DNA from 3 places in the Syntrophotalea acetylenivorans genome. Region 3 is predicted to be linked to each of the others. Evidence: riboswitches for the same ligand, from Rfam matches in the RefSeq annotation. Region 3 holds a riboswitch; each other region holds the start of a gene.
What was found. Region 3 has a riboswitch for molybdenum cofactor ahead of A7E78_RS10950 (molybdopterin molybdotransferase MoeA). Riboswitches for the same ligand answer to the same signal wherever they lie in the genome.
Positions count from the first base shown of each region.

Region 1: it holds a riboswitch for molybdenum cofactor, as region 3 does, so the genes downstream of both, A7E78_RS09355 (TonB-dependent receptor) here and A7E78_RS10950 (molybdopterin molybdotransferase MoeA) in region 3, are expected to answer to the same signal.
Region 2: it holds a riboswitch for molybdenum cofactor, as region 3 does, so the genes downstream of both, A7E78_RS11555 (aldehyde ferredoxin oxidoreductase family protein) here and A7E78_RS10950 (molybdopterin molybdotransferase MoeA) in region 3, are expected to answer to the same signal.

Region 1 covers NZ_CP015519.1:2,043,544-2,048,447, reverse strand. The annotation lists gene fusA (elongation factor G) at 1-624, shown strand, start outside; gene A7E78_RS09360 (hypothetical protein) at 611-976, opposite strand; molybdenum cofactor riboswitch at 1,173-1,292, shown strand; gene A7E78_RS09355 (TonB-dependent receptor) at 1,396-3,387, shown strand; gene A7E78_RS09350 (cytochrome C assembly family protein) at 3,468-4,352, shown strand; gene A7E78_RS09345 (hypothetical protein) at 4,345-4,904, shown strand, end outside.
Region 2 covers NZ_CP015519.1:2,514,706-2,519,609, forward strand. The annotation lists gene A7E78_RS11550 (MoaD/ThiS family protein) at 1-173, opposite strand, end outside; gene A7E78_RS11555 (aldehyde ferredoxin oxidoreductase family protein) at 276-2,009, opposite strand; molybdenum cofactor riboswitch at 2,044-2,165, opposite strand; gene A7E78_RS11560 (vWA domain-containing protein) at 2,427-3,449, opposite strand; gene A7E78_RS11565 (hypothetical protein) at 3,459-4,241, opposite strand; gene A7E78_RS11570 (vWA domain-containing protein) at 4,295-4,904, opposite strand, start outside.
Region 3 covers NZ_CP015519.1:2,381,139-2,386,042, reverse strand. The annotation lists gene A7E78_RS10960 (iron-containing alcohol dehydrogenase) at 437-1,609, opposite strand; molybdenum cofactor riboswitch at 2,334-2,453, shown strand; gene A7E78_RS10950 (molybdopterin molybdotransferase MoeA) at 2,814-4,031, shown strand; gene A7E78_RS10945 (iron-containing alcohol dehydrogenase) at 4,205-4,904, shown strand, end outside.

The sequences.
Region 1 (4,904 bases), 340 kb from region 3:
GAGACCCTGTGCAAGGTTGTGGAGCATCGGGAAGTTTTTCATCGTGAAGCCGAGGGAAAATTACAAAGCGGCGAAGTTCTATTGCGTCTGGAGCCGCTTGCCAGGGGAGAAGGCCTGATAGTGGTTCTGCCGCAAGAAGAAGAGCACGGCTTGCCCCTGGAGTGGCGGCAGGCTTTGGAGGCCAGCCTGGAGCAGGGTTGCGCCGCCGGGGTTCAGGCGGGCTATCCCCTGACCGATCTGCGGATTGAGGTGGCCGAAGCACCTTACGAGGCAAGTACCACCACCGAAGCCGGCCTGTTGGCAGCCGCCCAGCGGGGGCTGGCAGTGGCCGCCCGCCAGGGGCAACCGACCCTGCTTGAGCCGATCATGGCCTTGGAACTGATGGTACCAAGGGAAAGCGCCGGCAAGGTCCTCGGTTCCCTGCAGCAGAAGCGTGGTCGCATCGATGGTATGGAGAGCCGCGGGGAGATGGAGGTCATCCAGGCCCAGGTGCCCCTGACAGAGATGTTCGATTATATGACCGAACTGCGCAGTGCCACGCAGGGACGCGGTACTTTCAGCATGGAGTTCTCCCGGTACGACCAGGCCCCGGACGAAATATTGCAGAAATTCAGTATAAAGTAGTTGGCTCCAGGCCGCGACGGGCCAGTTCCAGGCGAACCTGGTCGCGGCGTTGCTGCAGGGCTTCCGTTGTATATTCCCGCTCCGGCCCCTTGCTGGCTCCAAGGCCCACCGAGCTACTGCTGCCTACGCCGATCCCGACTCCCAGTCCAAAACCGAAACCGCCACCGCCTGAGCGTGGTTCTTCAACCCCTTCAACCAATTGTTGGTAGTAGATAAGCAGTTCGGCATCCGTCATGTGCATATAATCCTCTTGCAGCAGCTGCCTGGTGGTTGGTCGCGTCGATTGACAACCCACGGTTAGCAATAGCATGCCCAGCAACAGGATTATCAGGTGAGCGATGGTTCTCTTCATTCGTTCCTCCCCGTTTGTGGTCAATGGTCTGTCCCCATCAGTTCAGTCTGCGTATTCCAATTATATAACAACCGCGCCAAACCGTTCGATTGTCACAAAATTGACAAATCCCAACATTTTTACTTGCCAATCGCTATTCCCTTTGCTATACAACGAGAGCTTGAAGTTTAATGAAAGAGGGTTTTTTAGCCCGTTAACATAAAGTCCACTCCGATTCAAGGCCGGCTAAGGCCATAGCTAAGCCACCTTGAACGATGGGTGCCCCCGGAAACGGTGGCGCCTCCCGTATTTGGAAAGGAGTCGACCTGCGAACGCGTATTCCAAGGTATATGGTGCGCTGGCGGGGAGACCCGTCAGCGCATTTTTTTATGGAATTTGGGTGTATTGAAAACGATGGGACATTTTCAGGAGGATTTATTATGAGTGCAAGGTTGTTTAGACCGCTGGTCTGGATGTGCCTGTTGGCAATGCTGCCGGCAATGCCCGGTTTTGCAGCGGACAGCGAGGTGTTTTCGCTCGGTGAGGTTATTGTTACCGGCGAACAGCAGGTGGTCAATCTGGCTACCACCGTTACCGAGGTGACCGCTGAGGATATCAAACAGCGAGGAGCCCAGACTGTAGCCGAGGCTCTGGAGCTGTTGCCCGGTGTCAATGTAGCAGTCGGCGGCAAAGGCCAGAGTTACGTCAGCGTACGTGGCTTCGAGCAGAGCGATTTGAAGGTGTTGATCGACGGTGTGCCTCTGTATGAGCAGTATTACCGCGAACTGGATTTGTCCCAGCTTCCGGTCGATGCAGTCGCCAAGATCACGGTGACCAAGGGGGCCTCTTCGGTCCTTTACGGCGCCAATACTTTTGGCGGGGTTATCAATATTGTAACCAAGACGGCCGGGGCCAAGCCTACAGCCGAGGTTATTGCTTCCTGGGGTAACTACGCCACTCAAAATTACATCTTCAATACAGGTGCGACTCTCGGCAAGTTTAGCTATTGGCTGACCACGAGTTTTCGCCAGTCCGACGGTTATCGCCTGTCCAATGACTTTGACAGCGATCCGATGTTTATCGGGGAACACACTGTTGATGGAAACCCGTTTGTGGAGGACGGCGGTAAGCGCGACGGTAGCGAATATATGAAGCGCACTATCAATGCCAAGCTCGGCTGGCAGCCGGATCAAGATACCAGCCTCTATCTGACCTTCGACTATCACAACAACCCCAAGGGTGTGCCCAATCGCAGTTGGCGCTTCAATGAGTGGGAGCAGTGGCATGTCAGCCTGGTTGGGGAAAAACAATTTACCGACTGGCTACGGGTCAAGGCCCGGGGTTATTATGTCGACCATAAAGATAGTTTGGTTGAGGAAGATCTGACCTTCACTGCAGACCACAAGCACTTCTGGCTTGCTTCCACCTACGACAATTATACAGTCGGTGGCGATCTGCAGACATTTATGGATTTCGGTCCTTTGAGCTTCCTCAAGGTTGGCCTGAGCTTTGTACGCGATGACTGCGAACAGAGCGAAATCCCCAAGAGTGGCGGTCCTTGGGAAGACGTTGGTGAATACAGTGCCGATACCTATACGTTCGGCATCGAGGACGAAATTAAACCTAATGACTGGCTGGCTTTGACCCTAGGTGCCAGTTATGACTACTTTGATCCCCGCGAAGCCAATGATCAGCCGGTGCCGGGCAGCGCCCATGCCTTCAATCCCCAGATCGGGGCGGTGGTGACCCTGTCGGAAAATACCACTCTGCACGGCTCCATGGCCAAGAAGATCAGCTTCCCCCATCTCAAGCAGTTGTTTAGCGATGTGAGCGGTGGCAATCCCAATCTCGACCCCCAGGAAACTCAAAGCTATGAAATCGGTGTGACTCACATCTTCAACGACAGGGTCAGCGGTTCGGTGGCTTTTTTCTACAACGATATCAAGGATTTGATCGATAAGGTCGGGCCCAAAGGGGCAAGTTATTATACCAACATTGGCCAGGCACACACGCAAGGCATCGAGGCCACTTTAGGTGCGGACGTGACCGACAATTTCTGGATGGGATTCAACTATACTTATCTGGAAACCGAACAGAGAACCGATGACGAATGGAACGGTCGTGAACTGGAAGGACGGCCCCGTCACCGTGCGAATCTTGACCTGCGTTACCGCTTTGGTTTTGGTTTGACCGCAAGCACCCAGGCCTCCTACACCCAACGGCAGTATTTTGAGGACAATGACGACAACTGGAAGCAGGGACCGGATTTCTTTCTGCTCAACGCCCGGCTCGAGCAGAACCTTGGCCGCAAATGGGACGTGGACGGGAAAGTATTTGTCGAAGTTAGTAATATCACGGATAAGTTTTATCACGAAGAAGGATTCCTCACGCCTGGACGTACCTTTCTGGCCGGTCTGAGTCTCACCTATTAATCCTTTGATTTGGGCTGTCCTGGACAGAAAGCAGTAATCCAGGACAGCCTTATACTTTCCCTCCGCAAGGGGATTGAAGCATGACCATTGCAACTGCCTCCTCTGTGTTATTCAATGTGGCTGCCGGTACCTATGCCGGCAGCCTTTTCTTTCATTTGCTGAAACGCCACCGCTTTAGCTGCTGGCTGCTGGGGCTCGGTTTCGCCGGCCATACGGCAAGTCAAGTCAGTCGCTGCTGGAGTTGGGGAATATTTTCTCTCGATGGGGTGTTCAACGGTGCCCTCTTTCTGCCCTGGGCTCTAGCCCTGGTGGGGCTGATCTGCCTGATGCGCGGGCGATTGCAGGATGCTGCTTCTATGAGTTGGCTGACGACTTTGACCATAGCAACGACCCTGGCCTTGCCGGTTAATATTCCACCGCCCGGTCCCTTTACCGCTACCTGGTCGTCGCCGATGTTCTTTTGCCTGGAGGTGCTGGCCGTTGCTTTGTTTCTGGCCAGCGGCTGGTTCGCCTGGCGGCAGCTGCGCAAGCCCAATGATGATCTGCTGTTCAATGAGTTGGCTATCTGGGGCTTTATCCTTTACAGCCTGGCCCAGGTGGTCGGCGCCGTCTGGAGTTATCTCGGCTGGGCCAGCCTTTTCCACTGGGGCGAACGGCATCTGCAATCGGCGGCCATCTGGTGCCTCTATTGCGGCTATCTTCATACTCATTTCGACAGCTCTTTCGATCTTCGTAAAAAGGCCCGCTGGGCTTTTTCCAGCGGGCTTGTGGTGCTGTTAGTCGCCTACGCTCTGCAGGTAGCGGCTCACCTCACTGTGCTTAATCCCGCTAAGGTTTCCGGTAAAGGTTCCGGCAGAGGCAAGGCGCACGTGACCGCCCAGGAGCAGGTGCACGGTGAATTGCCCCATGGCGCGGTCCCCGGAGCCTGCCGTAATCCCGAACTGACGGAGGAAAGCCATGATTAATCGATTGTGGAAGGCTCTGTCTGGCATTCGCCTGACCCTCTGGCTGCTCGTCCTGCTCACCCTGAATCTGTTTGTCGGCAGTCTTTACGCCAAGGTCATGCCCGTCTTCGGCGAACTGAATACCAAGCTCTTTCCCGCCTGGCTGGGGACACGTAGTGACGTCCACAGCTGGTGGATCTTCACCCTTTTCGGTTTGCTTGCCCTGCTTTTTGCCAATACTCTGGCCTGTACCCTGGATCGGGTCCGCTTTTTATGGGAACGGCGGCAACATCATCGCCGAAGTCTCTTTCTCTTGCTGCTGGCCCCCTCGATCATGCATTTTTGTTTTCTGTTTATTATCGGAGGACATGCCCTGACGGAATTTACCGGCAGTAAAGAGCGGCTTCTGGCGGTGGTAGGCGAGGAGGTAAGCCTCGACGACCTGCAAGTCACTCTGCTTGAGCGGCGCTACGATTATTGGCAGGAACCGGAGCTGGAAGGCAAAATGCGCCAGTGTACCGCAACCCTGGAGTTGAAAACGGGCGCCAAGGTCGAACAGCACCCGATTGCCAT
Region 2 (4,904 bases), 130 kb from region 3:
ACAGTTTCTGTATCCACGTGGCGGCCGTTGATCAGGGCTACGCCCAGTTCAGGATGGTCAATATCTAAAGCGGTGAGAACATCACCAACAGTAGCATCTTTCGGGTATTCCCGGTCTTCTATCTTGAAGCGATCATTGCGAAAAATAGCAAAAAGTTTCACTGTAATCTTCATGGACAGCAGGCCTCGAATAGGGTGGAGCGGTTGAATACAAAAAGTTGTGGGCACCCGGCACGGGTGCCCACAACGGTTTAACCAATTGCATCTACGAAATTCTTAGAAGTTCCAGAATTCGTCGATTTCTTCGCCGGAGAAATCCCAAACCACGTTGTGGGGCGGGATGGGCTCGTACTCGAAGAACTCGGGCAGACGATCGTCGGCGTTGGTGAAGCCAGCGGCGTCGTTGAAGGCCTTTTCGGTCTTCAGGATGTACTTGCCGAGCTCAACTACGTCGTCGCCGGTCAGGCTGATGCCGTAGCGGGCGTTGATCATGTCGATCAGAGCAGGCAGACACTCGGGGATATCCAGCGCCGGGAAGGCGATGAAGATACACATACCGGTGCTGTCGACGGACGCGGTAGCGATGGACAGGTTACGGGAAAGCTCAACCTGACCTTCTTTTTGCAACGGATCGATGTGACCGCCAACCTGCAGGATGTTGGTAGCGATGGAGTAACCGGCAGTGTGGTCGGCACCCATGGTAGAGGTAGCGTAGGTGATGCCGATACCTTTAACCGAGCGAGGATCGTAAGCCGGGATGCCCTGGCCCTTAACAACCGGTACACGGGTCAGACCGTAAGCTTCACCTACGGACTTGGTGCCGTTGCCGAGGATGCGGCCGAGAGGAGTGGCTTTGCCGATTTCTTCGTTCATCACGCGCAGGGTTTCTTTGCCGTCACCCCAGGGAATAACGCCGGCTTCCATGGCGACAGCGATCAGTACGGCCCCTTCGATGGAGTCGATGCCGATGTTGTCCATGGCGTTGTCGATACGGGCGCAATCGTCGAGGCTTTCAATCATGCAGTTGATGCCCAGGCCCCAAACGGTCTCGTATTCGAAACCGGAGGTGATGTACTCGCCTTTATCGTCAGTGTAAACCTGGGAGCACTGGATGATGCAACCGGCGTGGCAACCGTGCTTGGTGTGGCCGTTGGGGCGGCTGGCGATCACGTCGTGCATGGTTTCACCGGAAACCTTGTCGTGGTGCTCGCAGGAACCGTACAAGAAGTTCTTGGTGGGCAGACCACCGGCTTCGTTCAGAATGTTGATCAGAACGTTGGTGCCGTAGATGGGCAGACCTTCGCCGGTAACCGGGTGGTCGAGCATGGCCTTGGCGAAAACCTTGGCAGCAGCGCGGAACTTGTCCTTGTCGGCGATTTCAACTTTCTTGCCTTCGGAATCGTCGATGGTGATGACCTTGATGTTCTTGGAGCCCATAACGGCGCCGAGGCCGCCACGGCCGTGGCTACGGATCTTGTGATCAGGGTCTTTGACGGAGATGTTAGCAGCCATCAGGCGCTCTTCGCCGGGGATACCGATGGAGCAAACGCCGATTTTCGGATTGTACTTGGCTTCCATGGCGTCGATGACGTCGAAGTTCTGCATGCCTTTGAGGGCAGAAGCGTCGTGGAAGGTAACGCCGTCGTTGTTGACGTGCAGTTCATACCACTTGCCGGCTTCAGGCTGATCTTCGATGATCATGGCTTTGATGCCGAGCTTAGCGAACTGCTGAGCGCTGGTGCCGCCGGCGTTGGACTCTTTGATGCCGCCGGTCAGAGGGCTCTTGGCGCCTGCAGACATACGACCGGACTGAGCTGCCGGGGTGCCGGTCAGAAGGCCGGGAGCGAAAACCAGCTTGTTGTTAGGACCGAGAGGGTGGCAGGTGGGGGGTACTTCAGCTGCAACGATCGTGGAAGTCAGGCCACGGCCGCCGAGGCCGGCCCAAGCTTCAGGGACTTCTTCGATCTTGCAGGTGAGGTCCTTCATGTTTACGCGGAAAATTCTGTTCATGATCTTCTTTTCCTCCCAAGTGTTGCTTTTGGAACGGTTCCGGGAAAAATCTCCTTTCCAAAGGTGGGAGGCACCGTTGTTTCCAACGGAACCCGTCGGCTTGGCAACCATAAGGACCTTCCTCGTAGGTTGTCATGCTCGGAGATTGAGAGTGCAAGTGCAACGCGCCTGTAAAAGCGCATTTTGAAATTGTAGAACTGCGTTATATCAAAGATCGTTTAAAAGTTCAATACCCATAGTTACTGCTCTTTTAACTAACAAGAATCGCGCCATTATTGCGAGAAGTCTTGCTGTGCGCCTTGTGGTCGCAAAACTTCTTTTGAAATTAAAGGGTTGCTTCAAAAGGGTTCAAGGTTGAGCGTAGATGGTTAGCATTAAGCAATGTTTTCTTGTGTTCCAAAATGGAACAAAAGGGGGTCAAAGAAGACGATTGGCAATGTAGAGAACCAGCCCGACAACCACCAGAAATGGGGTCCAGTCTCGCAGTCTGCGGCTGCGGGGCACATCCGTTGCCAATTCGGTCGATTCGGGGATAAGTGAGAGCAGTTCGCGGGCTAATATCCGTGGTTCCGTATCACCTAGGGAGAAATAGGCTCCTCCGCTGGCTGTTGAAATAGAGCGCAGATTGGAAGCTTGCAAACGCGTCCGCAGAGGGTGGCCGGCTGGGTCGGTATAGAAACCTTCAATGCGTGTTGTACCGGGCCGACGAATAGGGATGTATACTTTCTCGGCCTGGCCTACTCCGACGGTATAAACCGGCACCCTGTTACGATTCATTTCTTCGGCTTGAGTAATCAGCTCGTCCGGGCTGTTCTCCGTATCTTCCCCATCCGAAATTAATACAATGGCGCCAGCGGTTTTGTTTATGTGGTCCCCAAGGAGCCCGGCTCCTGTTGTCATGGCCATTTTCAGGTCGCTGCCAGATTCCGTCAGTTCACCCAGGCGGGTATGTTTCACCATATACCGCAAAAAACCCTGGTCCCTGGTCGGTGCCACGACTTCGATGCCGTTGCGGGCAAAAAAGAACAAGCCGGCCTGTTCGCCGTCCAACTCTTCAAACAGGCGCAGGGCCAACAAACTGGCCGAATTCAGCCGGTTGACGATCTCCGTAGAATTAGCTGACGAGATTTCTTTATTGATTACATCCTCGGCCAACATCGATTTGCTGACATCGATTCCGATGGCCAATTTTAGATGCCGGCGTGGGTCGTCTTTTAGCATCGCCCAGAAATGGGGCCCGCTCAGAGCAATGATCAGGGTCAGCAAGGCTAGTATTGCGGTAATTATGCGAACGCCAGCCCGCCGCTGATTAGTGGTGGAGGCCTGGTTGGAAAAAGCCCGTTGCACACGGCGAACAAAGCGTTCATTGGCTGTCAGCCAATAAAGACCGATCGGCAATAGAATGAGCAACCACAGGACCCATGGTTGTGAAAATTGCATGGTTTTCGCCTATTTTTCGACGCGGGTTTCGGCCGGCACGCCCGGTGAGAATCCCGGTGCCTCGGGGATGTAGGTTTGTAATTGCTCCTGTATCCGGGTCATGTCCGCAGGGGGAATCTCAGTCAGGCCGAGACGCCGGTATTCGCCGACGGCGATGATCAGTTCCAGGTTCCAGCGAGGCAGGGCTCTTTCGAGAGAGGACAGACTCACCTTGTCTACCTGTTGAATAGCGGTTTTATAATCGATTAAAGCGTCGCTGAGGAATTTTGCCGCCTTGCGGCCGTCTTTTTCATGGTAGAGGACACTATACGCCAGCAAAACGGCGGTGTTGCCTTTGAGATTATGAAGTTTCCATTGCCATTCAATGGGAAGTTTTGGATTGTTGGTCAAGCTTTCGGTGACGGCGTCTCTCAGTTGCAGCAGGCGAGTGTGAAAGTTGGAGGCGGAACTACTGGCGCTGGCAGCAAGATAAGGGTTAGCCAGGATGTTTTTAAGCCCTTCAAAGAAGACCACCGCTTGCCGCCACTGATCGTGAAGCAGGGCGTATTCAACCTCCGGTAAAAAACGACCTTGTCGGCCGGCATTCTCGGCAAGGGTTTTCAATTGCTGTGTATTGGCGCTTCCAGCTCCCGTCCGGTTGATGGTCTCAATCCGATTGTTAAGATCATCCGTTCCCTGTTGTTGCCGTACTGCTTGCTGCCAGAGGAAAACTCCGGTTACCAACAGGCATAAGCCGCTTGCCGACAAAATCAGGGCGAGATGCCTTCGGTATTTAGTGATGTTGCGAAACATGCTTTGGTTCCTTTGCGTAAAAAAGCCGAAAGGTATATGGCTCGCTTCAGAAATTAAGGTTTCCGGTATCCCGGCAGGGTACGAAGCCCCATGCCAAGGAATATAAGTCCCAGTGCCGCGGTGATAAACCAGGGACGGGTCCAGCGGGGTCGGATCGTAGCGCGGATCAGATTTCGATTCGCCTCTAAGGCGTCAATTTCGCGGTAAACTTGCTGGATCTGTTCCCGATCAAGGCCTCTGGCCAATGGGAAAATCTTTCCAACAGGAGGTTGGTCGGCGACTGGGTCCATCGCTTTTGCAACGGTTTCATCGACCTGACCGCCTATGGCAATAATGTAAAAGCGCATATCAAGGGCTTTCATCAAGGTTATGACATTCACCAGGTTCGGTAATTGACCGCGCCGCACATGAGCCCGCAAACGGGGTTCGATGCGACCATCGGTAAAGAGAATAACCGCCATGCCGGCGCCCAGGCCGCTGCGTCGCAGTTTGAGCGGAATATCGAGCAGGGTACCGGGTTCACCGAGGAGGAACTGGCGTAAACCGGCAATCTCTTCGGTGGTCAAACGCCGGTCTTCCGGCAACATGGAGAAGAACACGGACAAGGCCAGCCAGACCGCCTCCGAGGCATTGGTGCCGCCGCCGGCTCCCAGCTCCCGATAG
Region 3 (4,904 bases):
ACTCATAATTTATTTAGTCGCGGACAAGCGACACAAGGAAGAAAATGCGATTTTACAACAATGTTTGCATAAACTTTTCACGGCTTCCAAACCTGGAGGCGAAGCGGCAGCAAGCAGACAAAAACCTTTAAATCACCAGCGGCAGAAAGACCAGCTTTAGACATATCCTCTTCCAGCACAACCTTAAAAACTTTCACCCGTGTAGCCCCGGTGACTTTTTATTTCATTTCGTATACCACAACGCAAAACATCGTTTATGGCAGCCCGCCACTCCACCACCCATGGAATTAAACGATCCATACTCAATGAGACCTTTAAAAACCACGCAGCTCCTCCCCTTCCCAAAAACCTACAACCCGACTTCGGTCACTTCACAAAAAGAAACGCCCGGCCAAAAGGCCGGGCGTTTCGGGTCCTGCTATCAAGTTGCTAAGAATTACATAGCAGCCTTGAAGATACCAATGACCTGCTCCAGCGTAGCGGTACGCGGGTTGGTCAGCTGGCAAGCGTCCTTCTTGGCGTTTTCGGCCATAATCTTGAAGTCGGCTTCTTTAACGTCGAGGTCGGTCAGACCAGCAGGGATGCCGATGGAAGCGGACAGCTCGCGGATAGCAGCGATGCCAGCAGCAGCAGCTTCAGTAATGGTCAAGCCTTCGCAAGGAACGCCCATGAACTCGGCGATGTCAGCGAAACGATCCGGGCAAGCGATCATGTTGAATTCGCAAACGCAAGGCAGCAGGATGGCGTTACAAACACCGTGAGGCAGGTTGTAGAAACCACCAAGCTGGTGAGCCATGGAGTGAACGTAACCGAGGGAAGCGTTGTTGAACGCCATGCCGGCCAGGAACTGAGCGTAGCACATGGCATCGCGAGCGGCCAGGTTAGCACCCAGAGCAACGGCGGGACGCAACCACTGAGCGATCAGACGGATAGCTTTTTCAGCGCAAGCGTCGGTGATCGGAGTAGCGATAGTCGAAACGTAAGCTTCAACAGCGTGAGTCAAGGCGTCCATACCGGTAGCGGCGGTCAGCGCAGGAGGCTTACCTACCATCAGTACTGGATCATCAATGGCGACGAGAGGAGTTACACGCCAGTCAACGATAGCCATCTTAACGTGGGTATCGGTGTTGGTGATGATGCAGAAACGGGTCATTTCAGAAGCGGTACCCGCGGTGGTGTTGATGGAGATCAGAGGAGTCAAAGGTACGGAGCTCTGGTTAACACCTTCGTAGTCGCGGATGTGGCCGCCACCGGCGCAAACAAGGCCGATACCCTTACCACAGTCATGAGAAGAACCGCCACCCAAGGAAACGAGGAAGTCACAGCCGTTGTCCTGGAAAACCTTAACGCCGTCATGAACGTTTTTGTCGGTCGGGTTAGGCTCAGCACCATCATAGATAATGCAATCAACACCAGCAGCCTTGATGTTATCTTGAATCTTAGCAGCCACGCCCATCTTGTTCAGGCCAGCATCGGTAACGATCATGCATTTTTTTGCGCCCAGCTCGGCAGCTTTAGCGCCAACTTCGTTAGCAGAGCCAACACCCATCAGAGTTACGCTAGGAATGAAGAAGCCGTAAGTAGTGTCAGCGAGATTAACAACAGGCATGGTAAATCCTCCTCAAGATTTTGTTTGTTGAAAGAGCTTGCACAATTATAAAGCCTTCTACCACCAAAAGAATTCTAAAGTGTTACGCCTTCACCCCCCTTCCTTTCTGTTTACTGAAATTGATTTTGGCACATAAACATCTTTTGTCAAGACTATTCATCAAAAAAACAAAACACTGTTTAAAGATGCCATAACGTCGGAGCCAAAACATAGAGCAATTAGGATGCCAGCGCTCCATTAATGCAACAATTAAGGGATCAAACGCCGACCCATAACCTCCCTGAAAGAGCCTCCAAATCGGCCAAACATCAGCGCCCTTGCTGGCAACCCCTGAAGAGAAAAACAAATCGCTGTTTAATTTTCTCGACCAAGACCCTCCTCCCAGGGGAGCAAAAAGCACCGCCATTACGCCCAACGAACAATAAAACAACAACCCGGGCAAACATTACGTGTCAAAGTGTTCCATTATGGGTCTCTTGCGGGTGTTACATTATGCACCATGTCCTCGCCGGGTCCGCTTCAAACCCCGCCCCCGGAGGTCACGCAAACACTCTTTTCTGTTGAAAAAGCCCTACCATTGGTGTAATTTCTAGCGTCGCATACAATTTTGCAGCAAAGCGCTCACAGAAAGGCTTTCGCAAACCGGATTTTAAACTGACATCAACCCCGGAAGTCATCTCAAGACCTTTCTCAAGAGCGAATCCGGGGCTGCGCATTGACATACAATCTAATCGATCTCCGAGCCGACCGACCTAAAGATATCTACTCCAAGGTCAGAGGCCTACGGGTCTTGCTGGAAACGGTGCGACCTCCCGCTTTGGAAAGGAGAGTCCTTCTGCGCCGCACCTTGTGTTTCGACGCACCGGAGGTTCTTTCCGAAAGGACAAGAACCTCTTTTCAATTCCGGACACGTAACTTAAAGATCGAAAACGCATGGGAAAGTTAAACGTTGTTCTATTGCTCTTCTTACAGTTTAAAAACTAAGCTGAAGCCTGGACACAGTTATATCGCAGGTCTCTCGTACTGCAAGTGAGTGCCAGAATAAAATTGTAATATCTCTTTATTCTCAGCAGCAGGGTACCGCGCAGAACTGCCAGCGCCCTTTGAGATTTAAATCTTCACAAATATTCGTTTTCATATATCAAGGCATCTCTACAGAGTGCCGAAATCAGCTACCAGCAAAGCATTTAGGAAGGAAGTTTCTATGCCCAGCTTTGAAGAAGCCCGTGCCACCATTCTTAACCAAGTCCCCCTGATGGGCCTTGAGCGGGCGTCCATTCTCGATGCCGGCGGTCGTGTTCTCGCCGAAGACATCACGGCCCTGTGGGACATGCCCCGCTGGACCAACTCGGCCATGGACGGATATGCCGTGCGTGCAGCCGACTGCCAGGAACCAACCACTCTTCCCGTTAGCGGTTTTATCCCTGCCGGCGGCTCCCTCGGGTCCCCGATGGAACCCGGCACCGTGGTCAAGATCATGACCGGCGCCCCCCTTCCGGAGGGAGCGGATGCCATTGTGCCCGTGGAAGATACTGAAGAGACCGAGGGTGGCGTTCACTTCCCCAAGCCGGTCAAAGCTGGATCTCACATTCGCCACAAAGGAGAAGACGTTCAGCGCGGAGAAGTGATCGTACCCACCGGCACGATTCTAAGGCCAGCGGAGGTCGGTATGCTCGCCTCCTTTGGCAAGATCTTTGTCTCGGTTTATCGGCCGGTCAGGGTAGCCATCCTGGCGACCGGGGATGAATTGATCGAACCAGGAGATCCGCTGACCGAAGACAAAATCATTAACAGTAACACCTTGGCCCTGGCCACAGCCCTGCGGGAAATCGGCGCCGAACCGACCATCCTTGGCATCGCCCGCGACACCCGCGAAGCAACTCGGGAAAAGATGCTTGAAGGACTCAAGGCCGACGCCTTGATTACCTCTGCAGGTGTATCGACCGGCGACCGCGACTTTGTCCGCACCGTACTCGACGAACTTGGTGCGGAAACCCTCTTTTGCCGCGTGGGAATCAAACCGGGCCGACCAACCACTTTTGCCCGCCTCGACAAGACGCCGATCTTCTGCCTGCCCGGCAACCCCGTATCGACCATGGTCACCTTTGAAGAACTGGTCAGACCCGCCCTGCTTAAAATGATGGGCCACAGCCGAGTCATCAAACCCCTGATCGAAGCCACACTGCTGACGGACTTGACCAAGAAACGCCTCGGCGTTCTCAATTTTCAGCGAGTCAGCATTGAAGTAAGAGACGGCAAGTATCTGGCTAGCTGCTCCGGCGATCAGAACACCGGCATTCTTAAGACCATGGTCCAGGCCGATGCCCTTGCGCTGCTGCCCGAAGATCGCGATCATTTTCAAGCCGGCGACCAGGTAAACATCCACTTACTTAGCCGCTACGCCGATATGCTTGAGTACTGAGGTTCTCGTTAACCGTCGCAATCACGCGAACTATGCGGTATACCGCATTAATTCACATTGACTGCCGAGCTTCACCCATAGTATTTTAATAATCTATGCTAAGTCTTTGAAGCAGATGCTGTGTCAAAGAATAGATTACGGGCGGAAAAACCTCATTTCTCGGCGGTCAAACCATGAATATCAGTAAATTTGTCATTCCGGAAGTCATCTTCGGTCCGGGAGCCCTGCAACATCTCGGCGAGAGCGCTGCAGGCAGCGGTGCCTTCAGGGCCCTTGTGGTGACCGACAGCGGTTTGCTGGAAACCGGTTGGATCGACAAAGCAACTGAATACCTCGCCGCAGCGGGAGTCGAATTCGAAATTTTTTCTGCGCTAAGCTCAAATCCCAAGGACACGGAAGTTGAGGTGGCCCTGGAACGATACCGAGCCGCTAAATGCGATGCCGTCATCGGAGTTGGTGGCGGAAGTTGCGCCGACATGGCCAAAGTCATAGCCATGTTAGCCACTAATGGCGGTCAACTGACCGACTATGAAGGCATCAACAAGATTCACCAGCCTCTGCCTCCCGTGATCATCGTTCCTACCACTGCCGGCACCGGCACCGAGGTTACCCAGTTCGCTCGCATCGTAAATACCGAGCGCCGACTGAAGATGTCTTTTGTCTCACGGTCCCTTATTCCTGATATTGCCCTGATCGATCCGAATTTGCTGTCCACGGTTAATCCACGTCTGGCAGCTACTACAGGTATCGATACCCTGGCCCATGCGATCGAAGCCTACGTTTCCCTGGCCGCCACCCCTTTGACCGATCTGCATGCGTTAAAAGCAGTCCGTTTGGTGTTCGGCAACCTGCGCCAGGCCGTAACGGACCGCA